DNA from 3 places in the Blautia sp. 2227st1_G12_2227SCRN_220401 genome. Region 1 is predicted to be linked to each of the others. Evidence: predicted binding sites of a transcription regulator. Region 1 holds the regulator's gene; each other region holds the start of a gene.
What was found. The regulator Rex, encoded in region 1, represses fermentation and respiration genes when NADH is low (regulators of the CRP and FNR family bind a similar motif). The targets are predictions, from matches to a motif close to ATTGTTAANTANTTAACAAT.
Positions count from the first base shown of each region.

Region 2: the regulator Rex is predicted to act here: its motif matches at 1,509-1,528, upstream of gap (type I glyceraldehyde-3-phosphate dehydrogenase).
Region 3: the regulator Rex is predicted to act here: its motif matches at 3,538-3,557, upstream of pckA (phosphoenolpyruvate carboxykinase (ATP)).

Region 1 is NZ_JBCLNI010000024.1:8,529-16,622, reverse strand. It holds gene ABCM67_RS12110 (cobyric acid synthase) at 1-753, shown strand, start outside; gene ABCM67_RS12105 (precorrin-8X methylmutase) at 756-1,397, shown strand; gene ABCM67_RS12100 (PLP-dependent aminotransferase family protein) at 1,394-2,710, opposite strand; gene ABCM67_RS12095 (pyridoxamine kinase) at 2,803-3,669, shown strand; gene ABCM67_RS12090 (ABC-F family ATP-binding cassette domain-containing protein) at 3,700-5,616, opposite strand; gene ABCM67_RS12085 (redox-sensing transcriptional repressor Rex) at 5,831-6,478, shown strand; gene ABCM67_RS12080 (NAD(P)H-hydrate dehydratase) at 6,540-8,057, shown strand; gene alr (alanine racemase) at 8,054-8,094, shown strand, end outside.
Region 2 is NZ_JBCLNI010000002.1:44,307-52,400, forward strand. It holds gene ABCM67_RS01405 (hypothetical protein) at 1-372, opposite strand, end outside; gene ABCM67_RS01410 (histidinol-phosphatase HisJ family protein) at 448-1,266, opposite strand; gene gap (type I glyceraldehyde-3-phosphate dehydrogenase) at 1,572-2,591, shown strand; gene ABCM67_RS01420 (phosphoglycerate kinase) at 2,778-3,974, shown strand; gene tpiA (triose-phosphate isomerase) at 4,020-4,769, shown strand; gene ABCM67_RS01430 (helix-turn-helix transcriptional regulator) at 4,885-5,163, opposite strand; gene ABCM67_RS01435 (hypothetical protein) at 5,265-5,486, shown strand; gene ABCM67_RS01440 (Mbeg1-like protein) at 5,670-6,788, shown strand; gene ABCM67_RS01445 (homoserine dehydrogenase) at 6,842-8,094, shown strand, end outside.
Region 3 is NZ_JBCLNI010000005.1:93,436-101,529, forward strand. It holds gene ABCM67_RS03935 (cation diffusion facilitator family transporter) at 165-1,094, opposite strand; NiCo riboswitch at 1,295-1,475, opposite strand; gene pckA (phosphoenolpyruvate carboxykinase (ATP)) at 1,772-3,376, opposite strand; gene ABCM67_RS03945 (threonine/serine exporter family protein) at 3,698-5,026, shown strand; gene ABCM67_RS03950 (DUF4866 domain-containing protein) at 5,122-5,877, opposite strand; gene ABCM67_RS03955 (YoaK family protein) at 5,893-6,540, opposite strand; gene ABCM67_RS03960 (LysR family transcriptional regulator) at 6,707-7,585, shown strand; gene ABCM67_RS03965 (PRD domain-containing protein) at 7,614-8,094, opposite strand, start outside.

The DNA of each region.
Region 1 (8,094 bases):
ACACCAAGGATCTCCAACTTTACGGATTTTAATCCTTTTGAGAGCATTCCCGGAGTTTCTCTCCGCTATGTAAAACACCCGAGAGATCTTCACTCTCCGGATATGATCATCCTTCCTGGAACCAAGAATACCATGGGCGATCTGATCTGGATGCGGGAAAGCGGAATGGAGGCAGCAGTTCTTAAGGAAGCCTCCAGAGGCAAGCTGATCTTTGGTGTCTGCGGCGGCTATCAGATGCTGGGTGAAACCTTAAGCGATCCTCATGGCGTTGAAAATGGCGGTTCCATGAAAGGAATGGGACTTCTTCCCATGGAAACGGTATTTGCCGAAAAGAAAACCAGGACCAGGGTGCAGGGGCATTTCGGTCAGCTGTCCGGTGTGTTTGCTCCTCTTTCCGGTGCGGAGATCGAGGGCTATGAGATTCATATGGGCGAAAGCATCCTGAAGGACAATGCAGGAACAGCCACGAAGATTACAGACAGCGTCAGCGGTAAGAAAAAAGAAGAGGGTGCTTTTGCGGGAAATGTGTGCGGAACCTATATCCATGGCGTTTTCGATAAGGAAGCATCTGCAGAGGCGATCATCCGCGTGATCGGCGAGAAAAAAGGGATTGATGTGGAAAATATGACAGGCGTGGATTTTGCGGCATTTAAGGAACAGCAGTATGATATCCTGGCTGCAGAGCTGCGGAAGCATCTGGATATGAAAAAAATCTATGAGATACTGGAAAACGGGATTACGGAGGAAGAATAGAAATGAAAGTTGAGCTTGAAAATGTAAAACCCATGGAGATCGAAAAAAGAAGCTTTGAGATCATCACAGAAGAGCTGGGGGATACTCCCCTGATCCCGGGAACAGAGCTGATCGTAAAACGCTGCATCCACACAAGCGCAGATTTTGATTATGCAAAAAATCTCTGCTTCTCGGAGGGGGCAGTGGAGATGGCCATGGACGCCATCCGCAACGGTGCCTGTATCGTCACAGATACCCAGATGGCAAAGGCCGGGATCAACAAGCGTGCACTTGCCCGCTACGGCGGTGAGGCTTACTGCTTCATGTCCGATGAGGATGTGGCTGCCCTTGCAAAAAAGAACGGGACTACCAGAGCCACAGCCAGCATGGACAAGGCAGCAGAGATGGATAAAAAGCTGATCTTTGCCATTGGAAACGCACCTACCGCACTGGTACGTCTTTATGAGCTTATTGAGAACGGAAAGCTTTCTCCTGAGCTGATCATCGGTGTGCCGGTAGGCTTTGTGAATGTTGTGCAGTCCAAGGAGCTGATCATGCACGCAGATGTGCCTTATATTGTGGCAAAAGGACGCAAGGGTGGAAGCAACATCGCTGCGTGCATTGTAAATGCCCTGCTCTACATGATCGATAACCGGAGAGATTAGGAGCCGGTAACCTCCTTCAGAAGCTGACAGGCAGGCAGAAAATCCTTGGATGGAATGGAGGAGCAGGAGAGGACCAGGGTGACCTCGGCTCCGTTTTCTCTGAGAACCTCCAGTCCCAGACCACGGTTCCGGGCTCTGTCTGTCAGTTCACTGCCTGTGAGAGAACAGGGAAGAGTAAGGGCAAGGCTGGTTCCTGCGGCTCCTGTTTGGATCTGGCAGTCCTGGCCGAAGGTTCCCCGGACAGCCTGGGAAAGAGCCTTCAGCTTCTGGGAATAAAGGCGGCGGAGCTTTCTTGTCTGAGAAGCCAGATGCCCGTCGCGGATAAACTGGCAGAGCGCGATCTGTTCTGCCTTGGAAGCAGTCTGATTATAAAAGGCTGCTTTTTTTGTATATTTTTCCCGGAGAGAGCGCGGCAGTACCATGAAGCTGACACGGATGGAGGGCAGCAGCAGCCTGGAAAAGGAACCGATATAGACAACGTTTTCACCACCTGCAAGACCGAAAAGTGAAGGCGTCGGCTTCTGGAAATAAACAAATTCGTTTTCGAAATCATCCTCAATGATCAGATGGTCATTGATCTCCGCATGACGGATCAGCTCCAGGCGTCGTTTTACCGGCATGATCTCGCCCCATTTCGTCATGTGAGCAGGAGAAACATAGATCACATCGCAGCTTTTGTCCCGGTAATGGACATCAAAGCCGTAATCCTGAAAGATGGTGCTGCATGTGGTGAAGGACGGTGTGGGGAACGAAACGGTTTTCCGTTCATGGATCAGAGGGCAGAGGATCTGGAGAAGGGGCTGGAGACCGGCCCCTACTACAATGTCATCCGGGGAGCAGATCACATTTCTGCGTTCCCGGATATAGTCTGCGAGAACCTCCCGGAAATCGCTTTCGCCCTGGGGTTCGCCATAAGAAAGCATACGGTCGCCCTGGCGGAGGGCGCTTTTGATGTAACGCTGCCACAGATCAAAACGGAAGCTTTCCCGGTCAACACCGGAAGAGGCAAAATCATAAAGGCAGGGCGTGATGTCCTTATCCTGTTTTTCGGGGGTAAGCAGATGCTGCTTGGAAGCAATGCCGGTGACATAATAGCCGCTTTGTGCCCTGGCGATGATATAGCCGTCTGCTGCCAGCAGAAGATAGGCATTTTCAATGGTGGTACGGCTCAGCTTCAGCTCCTGGGCGCATTTGCGGAGGGAGGGCATTTTGCTTCCGGGAAGGAGACGGCCTTCCAGGATCAGCTTCCGATAATAGTGGTAAACCTCCAGATAAAGGTGTTCTTTTTTGTGTTCTGCAGATATATTTAACATAAGTATGATGATTTCCTTCCAAAAATGATTGCGTAAACCTGACAGTTCATTCTATAATATTACAGAAAAAAACTCAAGACTGGAGAATTACCATGAAAAAAATAGCAGTGATCAATGATCTTTCCGGGCTGGGGAAATGTTCACTGACAGCAGCGATCCCGGTGATCTCGGTGATGGGAGTCCAGGCGTGTCCACTTCCCACCGCTGTTTTAAGCAACCAGACCGGTTATGAAAGTTATTTTTGTGAGGATTTCACAGAGCATATGGAACCATATATGGAGCAGTGGAAAAAAAGAGGATTTTTCCCGGATGGGATCTATACAGGATTTCTTTCTGACGATAAGCAGGCAGACAGGATCCTGAAATTTATGGATGCGTTTGCAGGGAAGGATACTCTGATCCTTACAGATCCGGTGATGGGGGATGACGGCGCGGTTTATCCGATCTATACAGAAGAGCTCCGCAGCCGGTTCTGCGAACTGACACGTCGTTCCTATGTGATCACACCGAACCTTACGGAGGCCCTCCTTCTTCTCTACGGAAAAGAAAAAATGGAGGAGATCTGGAATAAACTGCAAAAGGTATCAGAGGCCCGGCGGATGGAAGAGATCCGGGAGATCGGGTGCGGACTTGCCCGGAAATTTTCACTTCCTGCCGTTGTGATCACCGGAGTGGATCACAGGGAGGAGGGGCAGCCTCTGAAAATGGGGAATCTTGTCCTGGAAAACGGAAACAGCTCCTGGGTATTTGCAGAGAAATCCGGCGGAAGCTATTCCGGGACAGGAGATCTTTTTGCATCCGTGCTCAGTGCAGGGCTGGTAAAAAGATATTCCATGAAAACCTGTGCAGAGCTGGCCGTGGACTTTATCTCGGCATCGATCCGGGATGCGGTGGAGGAAGGAACAGACCGTAACGATGGTGTATGCTTTGAACAGCATCTCGGCATGCTGCTTCCGTAAAAACATAAGGGGATAAAAAAGAGCTGACCGTCAGGCCAGCTCTTCCCATTTTTCATAAAGCTCTTCCAGTTCTTCAGTGATGGCTGCTTTTTCGCGGCTCAGCTTTGTACATTCCGCTACATTGGTGCAGACATCCGGAAGGACCATGGTTTCGTCGATCTCGCTGTCTCTTGTTTCCAGCTCTTCGATACGGGCTTCGACTTTTTTCAGCTCGGCTTCCCGTTTTCGTTTCTTTGCCTGTTCTTCCTTCATCTGCTGCCAGGAAAGCTTGTTCTCGGAAACCGCTTTTTCTTCGGCAGGTGCCTCCGGAGAAGTGCTTCCCGGTGCATAGGTACTGGTCAGCTCCTCCTTCTTTTCCAGATAGTAATCATAATCACCGATGTAATTTACCACTGCCTGGTTTGTCAGCTCCATGATCCTGGTCGCAGTCTGATTGATAAAGTAACGGTCATGGGAGACATAAAGGACTGTACCGGTGTAGCTGACCAGTGCTTCCTCCAGGATCTCCTTGGAGGCAATATCCAGATGGTTGGTAGGCTCGTCAAGGATCAGGAAGTTGGCTTCGGAAAGCATCAGCTTTGCAAGGGAAACACGGCCTCTTTCTCCACCGGAAAGTGCGGAGATCTCCTTGAAAACATCATCTCCGGTAAAGAGAAATGCGGCAAGCATATTTCGGATCTCGGTCTCTGTGAGAGTCGGATAAGTATCGGAGATCTCTTGGAAAATCGTCTTGTCCATATGCAGAACATGATGTTCCTGATCGTAATAACCGATCTGCACCTTGGAACCAAGGGAAAATTTGCCGGCATCTGCCTCAATAAGACCGTTGATGATCTTCAGCATGGTGGTCTTTCCGGTTCCGTTGTTTCCGATCAGTGCCACACGCTCGCCGCGTTTGATATCAAAGGAGATATCGGAGAACAGGGTCTGTCCCGGAAAGGCCTTGGAAAGCGCTTCCACGTGGAGCACATCGTTTCCGCTTAACACCCGTGGTTCCAGCGAGATACGCATCCGGTCCTGGAGCTCAAGAGGCTTTTCGATCCTCTGTACACGGTCCAGCATTTTTTCACGGCTTTCCGCACGCTTGATGGATTTTTCACGGTTAAAGGATTTCAGCTTGGCGATAACGGCTTCCTGATGCTTGATATCCCGCTGCTGATTTAAGTATGCCTTGTACTGTGCGTCACGAAGCTGAGCCTTCTTGAGAGCATAGGCAGAGTAGTTGCCGCTGTATACGCGGGTCTGTCCGGCTTCGATCTCAATGACCTTGGTGACCACCTTATCCAGAAAATAACGGTCATGGGAGACGATAAAAACAGCTCCCGGATAATTCAGAAGATAAGTTTCCAGCCAGGAGATGCTTTCCATATCCAGGTGATTGGTTGGCTCATCCAGAAGCAGGATATCCGGCTTGGAAAGAAGCATCTTGCCCAGCGCCACGCGGGTTTTCTGACCGCCGGAAAGAGTTTCGATCTGCTTGTCATAATCTTCCTCCGTGAAGCCGAGACCCTTTAAGACACCGGTCAGCTCACTTTTGTAAGCGTATCCGTTCTCCAGCTCAAACTGATGGGTCAGGCGGGTATAGGTTTCCATCAGACGGTTCAGCTCATCACCGGTCACCGTGTTCATTTCCTGTTCCATGTTGCGGATACGGCGTTCCATATCGATGATGTGCTGCTTGGTGGTAAGAAGCTCCTCGTAGATGGTATGATGTCCGTGGATATCCTGGTACTGGGCAAGATAGCCGATATTTTTATCCCGGGCAAGCACCACGGTACCGGAATCAGCAGAAAGCTCCTGCATGATGATACGCAGCAGTGTGGTCTTTCCTGCACCGTTGCATCCGATCAGAGCAGCCTTTTCACGGTCTTCAATGTGAAAGGATGCATCATTTAAAATTACTTTTTCGCCAAAGGCCTTGCATATATTCTGACATGATAAAATCATAAAAACTGTCCTCCTGTATAAAGAATCACCCCTGTTTATGTCTGAACAGGGAAAAATCCTCCACCTATTATAACGGAAACTGCCGGGATTTCAAAGAAAAAATCAATTATTAGAAAAAATAAAAAGAAATTTGTACAGAATAGACAACTTTAATTGACAGGAAAATGTCAATTCGTTATAATTAACCTAGTGTAAGGTAAGGAGGAAAACTATCGTGGAGACAAAACAAATCTCGAAAGCGGTGATTAAGCGTCTGCCACGCTATTACCGCTACTTAGGAGAGCTGATGGAAGACAATGTAGAACGTATTTCTTCCAATGAGTTAAGTAAGAAGATGCATACCACAGCTTCTCAGATCCGTCAGGATCTTAATAATTTCGGCGGTTTTGGGCAGCAGGGGTATGGCTATAATGTACATTATCTTTATACAGAGATTGGTAAGATCCTGGGACTGGATACCGTTCATCCGATGATCATTCTGGGTGCTGGTAATCTGGGACAGGCACTTGCCAATTATGTGGATTTTGAGAAGCGTGGCTTCAGGCTGGTTGGTATCTTTGACGTAAATCCTGTGCTTGAGGGCATCGCAGTCCGTGGACTTGAGATCCAGATGCTCAGTGAGCTTCCGTTTTTCCTGAGAGAGAATAACGTGGAGATCGCGATCCTGACACTTCCCAAGAATAAAGCCAAGGAAATGGCAGATATCCTGGTGGAGAACGGGATCAAGGCAATCTGGAATTTTGCACATCTCGATCTTGAGACACCGGATGATGTGATCGTAGAGAACGTTCATCTTTCCGAGAGTCTGATGACACTGTCTTATAATCTCAGCAAATACAGGCAGGAACATGTGGATAAGTAAGAATTGTTAAGCTGCCGGAAACGGCAGCTTTCTCTATGACAGAGGGGAGGCAGAAGACAGAATGAAGAAGCTTGTTACCTGCAAAGAAATGAAGGATCTGGACTCCACAACGATCCGTGAGATCGGAGTTCCCTCCGAGGTTCTGATGGAGCGGGCGGCACTGAAGGTGGTAGAGGAAACAGAAAAGTATCTCCAGAAGGACGAAAGGATCCTGGTAGTCTGCGGAAGCGGAAATAATGGCGGTGACGGTATCGCTGTTGCCAGATTGTTCCATCTGAAGGGAATCCGGGTAGAGTTTTATATGGTCGGAAACAAAGATAAAATGACCAGAGAGACAGCTCTTCAGTATAAGATCGCTTCCGGTTATCGTGTCCCGGAGGTGAATAACCCGCAGTGGAGTGAATATACTACTATAGTAGATGCCGTGTTTGGGGTAGGCCTGACGCGTCCGATCGAGGGGCATTATGCTGATATCATCCATGAGATGAACAGTGCGAGGGCCAAAAAGATCGCAGTTGACATCCCGTCAGGAGTGAACGGAGATACTGGCCTGGAAATGGGAATTGCCTTCAGCGCCGATCTGACTGTCACATTTGCCTACCGGAAAAGAGGTCTTTGCTTTTATCCGGGAAGACTGTATGCAGGAAGGATCGTTACCGCCGATATCGGGATCTATGAGCAGGAAGCTGTGACTGCATCTGCCGCCTGTCTGGAAAATAAAGATCTGAAGCTGTTTCCGGAACGTGATCCCGGCGGAAACAAGGGTACCTTCGGAAAAGTGCTCTTTGTGACCGGAAGTGAGGGAATGTGTGGAGCCGCTTATTTAAGCGCCAGTGCAGCACTTCGTGCCGGTGCGGGAATGGTAAAGATCCAGACTGTGGAAGCCAACAGGATCCCACTGCAGATACTCCTTCCGGAGGCTATGGTCTGCAGCCGCTTTGATCAGGAATCCAATGAACAGCTTCTATCCTGGTGTGATGTGATCGTGATCGGACCGGGACTTGGAACATCAGTGGCCAGCCGTGAGAGAGAACAGTGGTTTCTCACGGCGGCTGCCCGGGAGAAAAAGCCGCTGATCCTGGATGCGGACGGCCTGAACCTTCTGGCTGCACATCCACAGTGGTATCAGTATCTGGGAGAGCATGTAGTCCTGACACCGCATATCGGAGAAATGAGCCGGCTCAGTGGCAGAACGATCCAGGAGATCCAGCATGAGATCGCAGATACTGCACTGAAATGTGCTGCGGAAACAGGCTCTGTGTGCGTATTGAAGGATGCATGTACGGTGATCGCAGATGAAAAAGGCCAGATGTATCTGAATCTTTCCGGTAATTCCGGAATGGCAACTGCAGGAAGCGGAGATGTGCTTTCCGGGATCCTGGCAGCAGTGTTATGTATGTATCTGAAAACGGAGGAACAGCCTCCCATGGTTTTAAAGGCCGCGTTAGGTGTTTATCTTCACGGACTTTGCGGTGATCTTGCAGCCGCTGAAAAAGGAAAGCGCAGTATGCTGGCAGGAGATATCATAGAATATCTGCCCAAGGCATTAGCTATAGGTGAAGAGGAGTCGGGATTATGAAAAAATACGAGAGAGTAAAAGCACTGGTATCACTGGA
Region 2 (8,094 bases), on a different contig from region 1:
CTCAGTCTTGGAAGTCTCAACCTTGATCGGCTCAGTCTTGGAAGTCTCGACCTTGATCGGTTCGGTCTTGGAAGTCTCAACCTTGATCGGCTCGGTCTTGGAAGTCTCGACCTTGATCGGCTCGGTCTTGGAAGTCTCGACCTTGATCGGTTCGGTCTTGGAAGTCTCGACTTTGATCGGTTCAGTTTTGGAAGTTTCGACTTTAAGCGTTTCCTTCTTTACGGTTTCAAGTTTTTTCACTTCGGCTTTAGCATTTTCAACAGATTTGGCAGCACTGGAACTGGTGCCGGTAGCAGAGGTATTTTTTTTCAGTTGCTTTTCTTTTTTTGCCTGCATGGCAGCTTTCTTTTTCTGGAGTCTTTTTGTTGACATATAGAATTCCTCCTTAGATAAAATGATATTTTCGGTATAAAAATGTAAACTCTCTCACTGGAGAGAGAAACAGAGCTACAGCTTATGAAAAACAGGACGGCGGTTTTTAAATACAGCATAATAGGAAAAACCACATTCACGGAGAACATCAGCCGCCTTGTCAAAAGCATAGCCGATTTTATCCGGAGTATGGGCATCTGCACCGATGGTGATGATCTCACCGCCAAGCTCACGGTAACGTCGGATAATATTGACACAGGGATTCGGTTCACCAAGCCCGTAGTGATAACCGCCTGTGTTCAGCTCGATTCCCACATTTTTGCGGATCAATGTCCGCAGGATCTCGTCCAGGATCTCCTTATATCGTCCGTAAGAATACTGACGGTTCTGATTTGGACCATAACGTACTACATAGTCGATATGTCCGTACACATCCATCTCGTCAAAAGCAGCGATATTTTCCAGGATGGATTCAAAATATTCCATGTAGCATGCGGATTCCTTACGGCCCTCAAAATAAGAAGGATAATAAGGATCGTATCCGTGCACCACATGGGAGGAACCAATAACGAAATCAAAGGGAACTTCTTTCAGAAGATCGGAAAAAGATTCTGCAAGCTGAGGCTGAAGTCCAAGCTCGATCCCGAAGTTAACCTGGATCTGGTCTTTAAAAGCATCCGCAAGATTCTCAAGTTTCTGGCGGTATGCAGGGATGTTCAGGGAAAAATCAAGATTTTCCGGAGTATCGGGATAATCCGGATCAAAATGTTCAGTAAAACAGATTCCCGTGAGACCCTGGTCTGCGGCAGTCTGGATCATTTCTTCCATCGGTGTATCGGAATCTGCGGAAAAAGAGGAGTGCATATGGCAGTCCCATAAAATTTTCTGGTCCATTTTGTACCTCCATATTCAAGCCTTTATATTCTGTGACAATGATCGTATCTGCCTGTTATGAATCCGGGAAAGTCAAACTCCCAGCGGGAATATAGATATCCGTTTTGGGAATCAGCAGGACAGAACTTTCTATCAGAGAATTATAGCACATTTTTCAGAAATTTTCTTAATATTTATTTTAATGTTCTTTTTTATAAATAGCTCTTGAATTTTTGTTTGGAATTAGGTACAATATGAAACAGGTTGATGTTTCTTTAACAAAGGAACGATTTAAATCACCATTCAATTCATAGGAGGAATTTATCATGGCAGTAAAAGTTGCAATTAATGGTTTTGGACGTATCGGTCGTCTTGCATTCCGTCAGATGTTTGGAGCAGAAGGATTTGAGATCGTAGCAATCAACGATCTTACATCTCCTAAGATGCTTGCTCACTTATTAAAATATGATTCTACACAGGGAAGATATGCTCTTGCTGATAAAGTAACAGCAGGCGAGGATTCCATCACAGTAGACGGAAAAGAGATCAAAATCTATGCTAAGGCTAACGCTGCAGAGCTTCCATGGGGAGAGATCGGTGTAGACGTAGTTCTTGAGTGCACAGGTTTCTACACATCCAAAGACAAAGCTCAGGCTCATATCGATGCAGGTGCTAAGCACGTAGTTATTTCCGCTCCGGCTGGAAACGACCTTAAGACAATCGTTTACAACGTAAACCATCAGGGTCTTACAAACGAGGACAAGATCATCTCCGCAGCTTCCTGTACAACAAACTGCCTTGCACCAATGGCTAAGGCTCTTAACGATCTTGCACCGATCAAATCCGGTATCATGTGCACAATCCACGCTTACACAGGCGATCAGATGACACTTGACGGACCGCAGAGAAAAGGCGATCTGAGAAGATCCCGTGCAGCTGCAGTTAACATCGTTCCGAACAGCACAGGTGCTGCTAAAGCTATCGGACTTGTTATCCCAGAGCTTAACGGCAAACTTATCGGTTCTGCACAGCGTGTACCTACCCCAACAGGTTCTACAACAATCCTTACAGCAGTAGTTGAAGGAAACGTTACTAAAGAGCAGATCAACGCAGCTATGAAAGCAGCTTCCAATGAGTCCTTCGGATACAACGAGGATGAGATCGTATCCAGCGATATCGTTGGTATGAGATTTGGTTCCCTCTTCGATGCTACTCAGACAATGGTACTTCCACTTGAGAATGGCACAACAGAGGTTCAGGTAGTTTCCTGGTATGACAACGAGAACTCCTACACAAGCCAGATGGTTCGTACAATCAAGCACTTCGGAAAACTTCTGAACGCTTAATTTTCTGCGAACGGGTGTAGAAGAATAGACTCAGAAAGGGTCCGGTCTGAAGAGGACCGGGCCCTTTTTTTCCAAAAGATCAAACAAAAAAATGTCTGAGGAAATGACTGTTAACAGAGCGGACAACAATACCGCTCGCCCTTATTCATCTGCTTTTGCAGAAATAAAAGTTAAGGAGATATAGAGATGCTGAACAAAAAAAGTGTTGACGATATCAATGTAAAAGGACAGAAAGTACTTGTAAGATGCGACTTCAATGTTCCGCTTCAGGATGGAAAGATCACAGATGAGAACCGTCTTGTAGCTGCTCTTCCTACAATCAAGAAACTGATCGCAGACGGCGGAAAGGTTATCCTTTGCTCCCACCTTGGAAAACCGAAGGGAGAGCCGAAACCGGAGCTTTCTCTTGCACCTGTAGCAGTTCGTCTTTCTGAGCTTCTTGGCCAGGAAGTAAAATTTGCAGCAGATCCTGAGGTAGTAGGACCGAACGCAAAAGCTGCTGTAGCAGAGATGAAAGATGGCGATGTAGTTCTTCTTGAGAACACACGTTATCGTGCAGAAGAGACAAAGAACGAAGACAAGTTCAGCGAAGATCTTGCTTCCCTCTGTGATGTATTTGTAAATGATGCATTCGGAACTGCTCACAGAGCTCACTGCTCTAACGTAGGTGTTACCAAATATGTAAAAACAGCAGTTGTAGGATATCTGATGCAGAAAGAGATCGATTTCCTTGGAAACGCTGTAAACAATCCGGAGAGACCATTCGTAGCAATTCTTGGCGGTGCTAAGGTTTCCAGCAAGATCTCTGTAATCAACAACCTTCTTGACAAGGTAGATACACTGATCATCGGTGGTGGTATGTCCTATACGTTCTCCAAGGCTATGGGCGGACATATCGGAACATCCCTCTGCGAGGATGATTACCTTCAGTATGCTCTTGACATGATGAAGAAAGCAGAGGAGAAGGGCGTGAAGCTTCTTCTTCCTGTAGATAACAGAATCGGTGATAACTTCTCCAACGACTGCAACATCCAGGTTGTAAAACGTGGTGAGATTCCGGACGGATGGGAAGGAATGGATATCGGACCGGAGACTGAGAAGCTTTTTGCAGACGCTGTAAAAGATGCCAAGACTGTTGTATGGAACGGACCGATGGGATGCTTCGAGATGCCGAACTTCGCTCATGGTACAGAAGCAGTTGCCAAAGCTCTTGCTGAGACAGATGCAACAACGATCATCGGTGGCGGTGATTCTGCAGCAGCTGTAAATATCCTCGGATATGGCGACAAGATGACACACATCTCCACAGGCGGCGGTGCTTCTCTTGAGTTCCTTGAGGGAAAAGAGCTTCCGGGTGTAGCAGCAGCTAACGATAAAGACTGATAAAAAATAAAGTGTTCCAAGAACACAAAAAAGGAGATAAAAACAATGGCAAGAAAGAAAATTATTGCTGGAAACTGGAAAATGAACATGACACCAAGCGAGGCTGTAAAGCTTGTTGAGACTTTAAAACCGCTTGTTGTTAACGATGAAGTTGACGTAGTATTCTGCGTACCGGCTATCGACATCATCCCTGTTGTTGAGGCAGCTAAAGGTTCTAACATCCAGGTTGGTGCTGAGAACATGTACTTCGAGGAGAAAGGCGCTTACACAGGTGAGATCGCTCCGGCTATGCTCGTAGATGCAGGCGTTAAGTACGTTGTACTTGGACACTCCGAGAGAAGAGAGTACTTCGGTGAGACAAACGAGGACGTTAACAAAAAAATGCTCAAAGCTTTCGAGCATGGCATCACACCGATCATGTGCTGTGGTGAGACACTTACTCAGAGAGAGCAGGGCGTAACAATGGACTTCATCCGTCAGCAGGTTAAGGTTGGATTCCAGGGTGTTACAGCTGATCAGGCTAAGACAGCAGTTATCGCTTACGAGCCGATCTGGGCTATCGGAACAGGTAAGACAGCTACAACAGAGCAGGCTCAGGAGGTTTGCGCTGATATCCGTAAATGCATCGCTGAGATCTATGATGACGCTACAGCAGCAGAGATCCGTATCCAGTACGGCGGATCTGTAAACGCTGCAACAGCTCCTGACTTATTCGCTCAGGCTGACATCGACGGCGGTCTTGTAGGCGGCGCTTCCCTGAAACCAGATTTCGGAAAGATCGTAAACTACAAATAAGATTCACTTAAAAAGGGGCTTCGGCCCCTTTTTTTATATCTTTTTATAAAAAAACCAGAAAAACTCTCCCTGACACGGATAGCACAGCTAACAAAAAAGCTGCATCTGATCACAGTCAGAGAGAGTTTTTCTTATCTTCAGAGTAAGGATTGTTTTTCTCTGAAGCTTTTTCTGTATGTTCGTTCCTTTCGTCAGGCTCGGGAACGTGTTCCACAATGTCCTCGATCTCGCAGTGGAGAATGGAACACAGCCTGTCTATGGTATAAATTTCAACATTTTTATTTTTTCGAAGTCTGTCCAGAAGTGAACGGGTGATCTGGTAATGTTCATAAAGATCATACTGAGTGATTCCACGCTCCTTCATCGTGACCCAAAATCTGTCATATTTTATCATATATATATCCTGTCCGATTCATCCTTGAATTAATCTTATTATGAAGGTAAAATTGGAATCACAACAGTGTCCTTATATAGACACTACAGAAAGGAGAAGCAATGAGGAAGTTTTTTAAAATCTTAATTTCAGTGGTGATCACACTGTATTTTTCAGCTACCATGTTCTACTGCTTTGTGGCAGGAACACCGGATGACGGAAAAGGGGCAGTGATCTATATGATGTCAGCAGCAGGCCTGTCGATACTGTTTCCGGCTTTTACCTGCGGCTGCATTCATTACATCCTTTATCTCAGAAAAAAAATGGATGAAAGGAGCAAATGATCAGGATTTATGGTATGATAACAATAAATATCTGGCAGGGTATGTCGTTTCAGAAAACGGTTATCTGATAACGGCAGAAACGCATCAGATGGCTGTGCTGTGATGCAGCCGTTACGTATTATAATAGAAAGAAAGCCTGCAGCTGTGCGTAAGACGCTTATATGATCATTTGCGGAGGATTTTATGGGGAATATTCTGGATTATCTTGACTGGAGAGGAGATCTTACCTTTGAGCAGTCACCCTTTAATGAAGTTGACAATCTGATACTGGCGTGTTTTTCCTATCTTGATCTGGATGAGAGGGCAGAAGTAAAAAACGGAAATACTCTTTCTGTAGAAGAACTCTTTGCGGCTTTTTCCAGACGGGAAATGAAGAAGGATCTGAAAGCAGAAAGCGCCTTTCTGCAGAATACACCGATGCTCCTTGAAAAAATGGCCTGTGCGGAGAGATTCCGGAAATGTACAGTAGGGGGCTTTGTCAATGAAATCCTTTCCAGTCAGGCTCAGCAGTTTGCGGCAGTGACTATAGGACTGGATGATGGAACCACATATATTTCCTTTCGGGGAACCGATGATACCATTGTGGGATGGAAGGAGGATTTTAACTTAAGCAACGGAGTTGTTCCTTCGCACAGAAAGGCGTTGGGATATCTGGAAACGCATGGAACTTATATACAGTCCATGCTGCGGATCGGCGGTCATTCCAAAGGAGGAAATCTGGCTATGTATGCAGCGATGCAGTGCAGTGACATCCTGCAGGAAAAGCTTCTTTCTGTCTATGATAATGATGGCCCGGGTTTCCCGGAAGGATTTTTCAGTCCCGGAAGAGTGGAAAGGGTTTTGCCAAAAGTCACTCGTATCATTCCCGAGGCATCTGTGATCGGTATGCTGCTCAGCCACCAGAAAGATCCGCGGATCGTAGCCAGTACACAGAAGGGGATCCTGCAGCATGATGCTTTTACCTGGGAGGTAATGGGGCCATCCTTTATAGAGAAAGAAAGTTTGACAAGAAGAGCTGCGGCGTCAGATCGAAGTCTTCATAAATGGATCGACCATATGGATGAAAAACAGAGAGAGCATCTCATCGGGGAACTCTTTTCTGTGTTGGAAGCAACCGGAGCAGATACCATTTCCCAAATCCAGGAAGGTGGTCTGAAAAGTCTGGCTGCCATGGTGCGCCAGCTGGATAAACTGGATCCACAGTCAAAAGCTATGGTGCAGGAACTGATCACCGGACTTTTTGGCAGCTGGCTGGAATTACTTCCTCTGCCGGAACTTGACAAAAAGCGTTTTCTGCCATAACATAGGAGTTACTCTGATAAAAATTGGAAAAAACGGAAAGGGGACATCAGAAAATGAGCGAAAAAGTCGTAAATGCGGCCCTTCTTGGTCTCGGAACAGTAGGAACCGGTGTATATAAAGTGATCAAAAGCCAGGAGCAGGAAATGACAGCCAAGCTTGGATGCCAGGTAAAGATCACAAAGATCCTGGTGCGTAACCTAGAGAAAGCGTCCGGGAAGGTAGACGATCCTTCTGTTCTTACAACAGACTGGGCAGATATTGAGGGAGATCCTTCCATTGATATTGTGATCGAGCTGATCGGCGGGATCGAGCCGGCACGTACTTATATCCTTGCAGCACTGAAAGTCGGCAAGAACGTTGTAACTGCAAACAAGGATCTGATCGCAGTCCACGGAAAAGAGATCCTGGAAACTGCCAGGGCAGCGCAGAAGGATTTTCTGTTTGAGGCAGCAGTTGCCGGAGGAATCCCGATCATCAGCCCGTTGAAGAACAGTCTTGAGGCCAACCATGTAACGGAAGTTATGGGAATCGTAAACGGAACTACGAACTTTATCCTTACCAAGATGTCCCAGGAGGGAATGGAATTTTCAGATGCTCTTGCTCTTGCTACAGAACTTGGATATGCAGAGGCAGATCCTACTGCAGATATCGAGGGAATTGATGCTGGAAGAAAGGTTGCCATCCTTGCATCAGTTGCCTTTAATTCCAGAGTTACCCTTGATAATGTTCATATAGAAGGAATCACAAAGATCACGGCAAAGGATATCCGTTACGCAAAAGAAATGGGTTGCGAGATCAAGCTTCTGGGTGTTGCACGCTGTCAGGAGGACGGCGTTGAGGCCTATGTCTGCCCGATGCTGATCCCGGCAGAGCATCCCCTTGCATCCGTCAATGATTCTTATAATGCGGTTTTTGTACACGGAGATGCAGTAGGAGATACCATGTTCTACGGACGTGGAGCAGGTGAGCTTCCTACAGCAAGTGCGGTTGCCGGTGATGTATTTGAGGTAGTCCGTAATATGAAGGCAGATTGCTGCGGAAGAGTAGGCTGCACCTGCTATAAGACACTTCCGGTAAAAGATATGGCAGATACCCATAACCGTTATTTCCTCCGCCTGCAGGTAGAGGACCGCTGCGGTGTGCTGGCTGAAATCCTGGAGCATTTTGCAAAATATCAGGCAAGCGTGGCACAGATCATGCAGAAAGAAAGCAAGAGACCGGATACCGCAGAGGTTGTTGTGATCACCAAACTTGTAAGCGAGGGCGCTTTCTTTAAGGTTAAGGAAGAACTGGAAAACAGCGCATC
Region 3 (8,094 bases), on a different contig from region 1:
ATTCTTGTAAAAAGAATTTACCCTTCAAAAATTTTTTTTACATAACCCCTTATTTAATTATTTATACTCCCCTCGAAACACCCGGTAGCTCCCCTACCGGGTGTTTCTCTATACAAAAACAAGCCGCCGGATTGACGATCACAGTCGCTCCGGCAGCTTGTTTTTTATCCGTTGATCGGATTTACATGCACCATACAGTGCTTTACATCTTTGAATTTATTCTCGATCGTATGATGTACATTTTCCGCAATATCATGTGCATCAAAAAGGGAAATATTTCCATCTGCTGCGATTTCGATATCCACATACATCTTGGATCCGAAAAGACGGGTTTTAAGAAGGTCTACTCTTCTGACGCCCGGTACCTTGAGGATCTCTCTCTTCATGGATTCCTCAGTTTTTGCATCACAGGAATGATCTACCATCTTGTCAATGGCATCCCTGAAAATGTCGATCGATGCCTTGGCGATCATAACGCAGATCACGATACTGGCGATCGGGTCCAGGATCGGGTATCCCAGTCTTGCACCTAAAATACCGACAAACGCTCCGATAGATGAAAGTGCATCTGAACGATGGTGCCATGCATCTGCCATCAGGGCTCCTGAATTGATCTTCTTTGCAGCACCTCTTGTATACCAGAACATCCACTCTTTTACCACAATGGATACCACTGCTGCAATCAGTGCAAGTGTTCCCGGAATGGCAATGGTTCCGCCGGATGTGCTTTTTACGATATCACGGGCACCGGTAATTCCGATCCCGAGACCAGTGACAAGCAGCATTCCTGCAAGGACAATGGAAGAAACACACTCCATTCTTTCATGTCCGTACTGGTGCTCTTTGTCCGATTTCTTTGTAGAAAGACGGACACCGATGATCACGATGAAGGTGCTTCCCACATCTGATGCAGAATGAATGGCATCCGAGATCATCGCTCCTGAATGTGCCACAATACCTGCGATCAGTTTAAATACAGATAATAAAAGGTTTACCAGAATACTGATCCCGGATACCTTCATTGCTGTCTGCTGTTCCCATGAAGCTGTTTTTTCTGTATCATGTATAATTGTTTTGTTTTCTGTGTGTTCCATAAACAGAATCTCCTTTTAAATATATGATCAGGTTCTTCTTATGGCACAACATTTTCCGTGAAAAAACCGGCGGTTCCTTCACTACTCGCTACAGTGCGATTTTCCGCCGGTGTTCTTTCTTTTCTGTATAGGGATATCCCAGCTTCTACCTTCTGTTCCATCCATATTTTGCAGTAAAAAAGACATACCTGCGAAACATACACTGTCCCGCAGATATGTCTGAAAGCAAAGTCACATTCTGCTTCACCTCATATTCCGTGAATGCAGGTTCTTTGCAATTACGTTTAAATCCATATCCGCTGCCGCTTCCTGCGGCCCGGCCCCATGCCTTCGATAAATATTTTCGATTCCGAAAAGCATCGCCTGCTCAGTTTGTACTGTTGATCTCGCATCCTGTTCGAATGTAATGCAGTGCAAAGAGAATTTTTACAGTCTTACGGGTCTCCCGCTTAACTTCTCAGAAAGGATACACCATGTGCCCTCTGTTAGTCAAGCCAAAGTTTTTTATTTTACAGGTAGATATCTTCAACTTTCTGTTTATTCCATGTCCGGAAACATGCTTCGCACTGCACAGTTCTATATCAAATAATAGATCCTCAGTTGTTTGTCAAAAAACCGGGAGCGGATAAATCCGCTCCCGGTTAAATCTACGATCTGTATTCAGTTGGAATGACTGATTATGCCTGCGGGCCGGCTGCAACGAGTGCTTTACCAGCTGCATTTCCTTCATATTTAGCAAAGTTCTTAACGAATCTTGCAGCAAGATCTTTAGCCTTTGTCTCCCACTCTGCAGCATCTGCATATGTGTCACGTGGGTCAAGGATTGCAGGATCTACGCCCGGAAGCTCTGTCGGAACCTCGAAGTTGAAGAATGGGATCTTCTTTGTCGGAGCTTTAAGGATAGATCCGTCAAGGATAGCATCGATGATACCACGAGTATCTTTGATGGAGATACGTTTTCCAGTTCCATTCCATCCTGTGTTAACGAGGTATGCTTTCGCACCGCTCTTCTCCATTCTCTTAACGAGCTCCTCAGCATATTTTGTCGGATGAAGCTCAAGGAATGCCTGTCCGAAGCATGCGGAGAATGTAGGAGTAGGCTCTGTGATTCCACGCTCTGTACCAGCAAGCTTAGCTGTGAATCCGGAAAGGAAGTAGTACTGTGTCTGCTCCGGTGTCAGGATAGATACTGGAGGAAGTACGCCGAATGCATCTGCGGACAGGAAGATAACCTCTTTCGCTGCCGGTGCAGAAGATACAGGGCGAACAATGTTCTCGATGTGGTTGATCGGATAAGAAACACGTGTGTTCTCTGTTACGCTCTTGTCAGCGAAGTCGATCTTGCCCTCAGCATCAAGTGTTACGTTCTCAAGAAGAGCGTTTCTCTTGATCGCATTGTAGATGTCCGGCTCAGACTCTTTGTCAAGGTTGATAACCTTAGCGTAGCATCCACCCTCGAAGTTGAATACTCCGTTGTCATCCCAGCCATGCTCGTCATCACCGATCAGAAGACGCTTAGGATCTGTGGAAAGTGTTGTCTTACCTGTTCCGGAAAGACCGAAGAAGATTGCTGTGTTCTCTCCGTTAAGGTCTGTGTTTGCAGAGCAGTGCATGGAAGCGATGCCCTTCAGCGGCAGATAGTAGTTCATCATGGAGAACATACCTTTCTTCATCTCTCCGCCGTACCATGTATTAACGATAACCTGCTCACGGCTTGTAATGTTGAACATTACAGCTGTCTCAGAGTTAAGTCCTAATTCTTTGTAGTTCTCAACTTTAGCCTTGGATGCGTTGTAAACAACGAAATCCGGCTCAAAGTTCTCAAGCTCCTCAGCTGTCGGCTGAATGAACATGTTTGTTACGAAGTGTGCCTGCCATGCAACCTCAACGATGAAACGGATAGCCATACGTGTGTCTTTGTTAGCTCCGCAGAATGCATCTACTACGAAAAGTTTCTTGTTGGAAAGCTCCTTCTTGGCAAGATCTTTAACTGCATTCCATGCTTCCTGAGTTGCCGGATGGTTATCGTTCTTGTACTCATCGGATGTCCACCAAACTGTGTCCTTGGAGTTCTCATCCATAACGATATATTTGTCTTTAGGGGAACGTCCTGTGTAGATACCTGTCATTACATTGACAGCACCAAGCTCACTGACCTGACCCTTCTCAAATCCCTCAAGCTCCGGTTTGGTCTCTTCCTCAAATAATGTCTCGTAGGAAGGATTGTACACGATCTCAGTTGTTCCGGTAATACCATACTTTGTTAAATCGATTTTTGCCATCTTAACATTTACCTCTCTTCTTTAATAGTAATTATGATAGCCACCTACTGCTGCAGGTTTTTGTCATCCTGCCATAGGAATTGGTCATTCCAACATCCCTATCCACAATTATACATAAATTGTACGTAAAAGCAACCAAAAAAATTCATTTTCCGCAAAAAAATGATAAATCTTTAACAGTGACGTTTTAGCACTGTCAGATTTTATTTCATCTACGCTTGACTTTTTCAGAATAATAGCTACAATATATCTGATTATAGTTATTATATATATTTATAATAGCAACTATATGATTTTAATATATAGAAAGAAGTGATTTCTATGTCAGATATTCTGATCAAACGTAATCATATGGAAATCCCCTGGCACAACTACGTAAGTACCAGGAACAGCCAGCCCATTACCGAAGCTTCTCTTTCCGAAAAAGCTTCCCTGATCGGCCGTACAGGCATGATGCTTCTCTCCTGTGGGACCGGTGCCTGGCGGGTACGGAGTTCCATGAATACATTGTCAGAAGCACTTGGTATCACCTGTTCCGCAGATATCGGACTGATGTCTATAAGCTACACCTGCTTTGACGGTGAGAGCAGTTTTTCCCATGCACTTAGTCTGACTACCACCGGCGTAAATACTTCCAGACTGAACAGGCTGGAACATTTTGTCAGTGATTTTCCTGCGGAGGGTATCCATATGAGCGGTGAAGCACTGCACAGTCAGTTAGATGAGATCGAGCGGATCCACGGGCTTTATTCCCCTGCAGCCCTGGGACTGGCTTCTGCACTGGCCTGTGGTGCATTTACTTTTCTTCTGGGCGGTGGCCCGCTGGAAATGATCCTGGCTTTTGCAGGCGCAGGCATCGGAAACGCCATCCGCTGCAAGCTTGGCAAGCATCATTTTACTCTGTTTATGTGCATTGCAGTTTCTGTTTCCTCTGCCTGTCTTGTATATGCAAGCTTCCTGAAACTGGCAGAGCTTCTGTTCCACATTTCCGTCCAGCATGAGGCCGGATACATCTGTTCCATGCTGTTTATCATTCCGGGCTTTCCGTTTATCACAAGCGGGATCGACCTTGCCAAGCTGGATATGCGTTCCGGACTGGAACGACTGGCCTACGCCATTATTGTTGTAATGGTGGCTGCTGTCTCTGCCTGGCTAATGGCACTGCTTCTTCATCTGAAACCTGTGGATTTCCTGCCTTTGGAGCTTTCGGCAGCTCAGAGGATCCTGTTCCGGCTTCTGGCAAGCTTCTGCGGGGTATTCGGCTTTTCGGTCATGTTCAACAGCCCTGTCCGTCTAGCCGCAGCTGCCGCCTTCATCGGCGCACTGTCCAACACTTTACGTCTGGAGCTTGTTGATCTTGCCGGTTTCCCCCCTGCTGCCGCGGCTTTTTTCGGAGCACTGACAGCCGGACTTCTGGCCTCCCTCCTCAAAACAAAAGTGGGATATCCCAGGATTTCCATTACCGTACCATCCATTGTGATCATGGTTCCCGGACTTTATCTCTACCGGGCGATCTACAATCTGGGGATCATGTCCCTGAATGTTTCCGCCTCCTGGTTTGCAGCTGCGATCCTGATCATCGTTGCTCTTCCTCTGGGCCTTATTTTCGCCAGGATCCTTACGGACAAAATGTTCCGCTACTGCACCTGACGGGCATACAAAAAGGACTGCTTTCTGTAGCTTCCGGTCATCAGCTATCCTTCTGATAACCGGAGCAATACAAAAGCAGTCCTTTTTTGTACATTCTATTTCATTACGATCTCATCAGCGATCCCGATCATTTTTTCCAGGCGGTCCGCAAATTTATGGATGGGGAGAAAAACGCCCAGTCCGTCATAACGTTTTCCACCATCCTCCACAGAATCCTGCCCATAATACACAAAAGCTCTTGGAAGCTTCTTCTGAATTGCCATCATGATATCCCATACAGCCGCATAGGCCTGTGCCTCCGTTTCCTTTTCCCTTACGCTGTCCGGAAGCTCATACACCAGCAGCACACCGATATGTTCGCCCATTTTGTACTCTTCTACTTCCATGGTAGCTTCATCATAGGCATGTCGCTTCCGGTAGCCATACGCCAAATACATCTTTACACCCTGCTTCTCCCTGTATATCCTGCGGAACCGGTCGTAATCCCTGTCACTTACATGAATTCCCTTTTCCCGCAGAAAATTTCCTTTTTCATCTGTGAGAAACACCGGATTCTCCTGTCCATCTGCATTGAACCTGAACGGTGCCAGAAAAGAATTTCGCAGAAGATCAAACATACTGTTCTGGCAGATTGCCATAAGGAGAGCTGTCAGATCACGGTTTTTATATGCGTCCAGCAATGCATAGGCGAATTTTTCCGGAGGAAGATATCCGCATTCTATGTCTGTATCCGCATCCATGGATTCATAGAAGGTCTCCGTCAGCCGTCTGCACGCCTCCGGATCCTTCAGGATCTTTTCAAATAAAAGCTCCGCCTTTTCCTCTCTTGGGAATAATGTGCTGTTTTCCACAATTCCTCACCCTTTCTAATCTCTATGTTTACTGGAAAACATCAGAATAAAGCTGATCAGAAGCAAAACATCCGATACCCAGATTGCCGGGATCCCCAGCCTCATGGACAGATTTCCTCCGCCACCGGCTCCAATGGCAAAAAAGAAAATTATTCCGAAATAATAAAGAGCCTGCTTCAGCTGTTCCGGACGTTTTTCACGACAATACACGGACAACGCCGCCGTGCCGCTTCGTAAATTTCCGATGCACATAGTGCTTGCATAGGAATAACCGCCCACCTTCCGGAAGGTCTGTACCTGCATGGCGCAGGAAAAGGATACCAGTACGGTTGCCAGCATATCCAATTCTCCCGGCATAAATCCCACCACAAAAAGGATCAGGATCTCGATCAGCAGGATCATCTGCCTCCAGTGAAGTTTTTTTGCATATTTAAAGGTACTCTGGATCCGCTCCGCCGCTACAACACCAATGGCAAAGGCTAAAACAGGAAACAGATACCTTAAACCGTCTCCCCACTGTCCTGTCATAAAATTATGGCTCATCAGAACCACGTTGCCTGTCTGGGCGTTGGAAAACACCTCATCTCTTGTAAAGTATGTGTAGGCATCCTGAAATCCGCCGGACATTGCCAGAAATACACTTGTGATAAAAGCTTCTGACATCTGCCGGTCCGCATTTTGCAGCTTTCCGCCTCCTGAAACCACTCTAAATCACTCCTGTCATTGATTTTTTTCCTCGGGTGTATTATAGTTTGCTCAGAAGCAAATGTAAAAAGTATTATTAATATCGTAAACATATTAAAATCATATCACAGGATGGAGACAATACATGATCACTTACGACTACTACCGGATCTTTTATTATGTAGCCCAGTATAAGAGCTTTACCAAGGCAGCAAGAGCTCTTCACAACAACCAGCCAAATATCACCCGCTGTATGAACAACCTGGAGCAGGAGCTGAAATGTACGCTCTTTCTCCGCTCCAACAAGGGAATCGCACTTACACCGGAAGGCCGCCAGCTTTATGAACACGTTGCCCTGGCTTTTGAGCAGCTGTCCATCGGCGAGGAGGAAATCCGCCAGAACGGAGAGCTGGAGCATGGTCTGGTTTCCATCGGCGCCAGCGAAAATGCCCTGCGTCTGATCCTTCTGGAAAAGCTGGAGCTGTTCCGCGAGCAATATCCCCATGTTCGCCTGCGCCTCTTTAACCATTCTACTCCTCAGGCAGTACAGGCACTGAAAAATTATGCGGTGGATTTCGCTATTGTCACTACTCCGATCTCCATCCGCAAGCCTTTACAGAAAAAAAGTCTCCTGCGTTACCGGGAAATTCTTGTATGCGGAAGCAAATATAAGGATCTGACCACTGCCCCTATCAGCATCCATGAGCTTCAGGATCTGCCCTTTGTAGGTCTTGCGGAAGGGACCAGCACTAGAGAAATGTATATGAATTACTTTATGGAAAACCGTGTTTCTTTTCATCCTGACATCGAGGCAGCAACTACAGACCAGGTCCTTCCCATGATCGTCCACAATCTGGGAATCGGCTTTTACCCCGAGCCCCTTGCCCGGGAAGTGATCAATGACGGGAAGATTTTTGCCCTTCAGCTTAAGGAGCCGCTCCCTCAGAGAGAGGTCTGCTTAGTCACAAACAGCAGTACTGCCATGAGTACTGCTGTCAAAAAAGCTATTGAATTTATTGTGTAAATCCCTGAGGCGGATCAGCCATTTACATTTATTGTTCCACTGTCCGCTCAATATGCATGGCAAGATAACCAATTTCAATAGGATCCAGCTCTTTACCCAGGCTTTTGCCCAGGCTCTCACAGACATCCTCCGCGATCCTGTAGGATTCCGGATATTTTTCTTCTATATATTCATTCATATCCAGCTTCAGTGTCTCCCCTGTGGAGACACGGGCTACCATATATTTGATATGGTTCATCATACGGTTGTAGGACAGGGAGATCACATCGATCTTTCTTCCTGTGGCCATCTCGATCATGGCGATGCATTCCCGTACCGTTCTTGCTGTCTGCATGGCAACAGACACCTTTTCATCTCCAAGTGCTGAGTGAATATGAAGTGCCACATATCCCACCTCATGCTCGTCGATTTCAATATCCATCCGCTCCTTCAGGATCTTCTTCAATACCTCCGCCACCTTGAATTCGCTGTAAAAAAGCACCTTGATATCATCCGTCAGAGGATTGCTG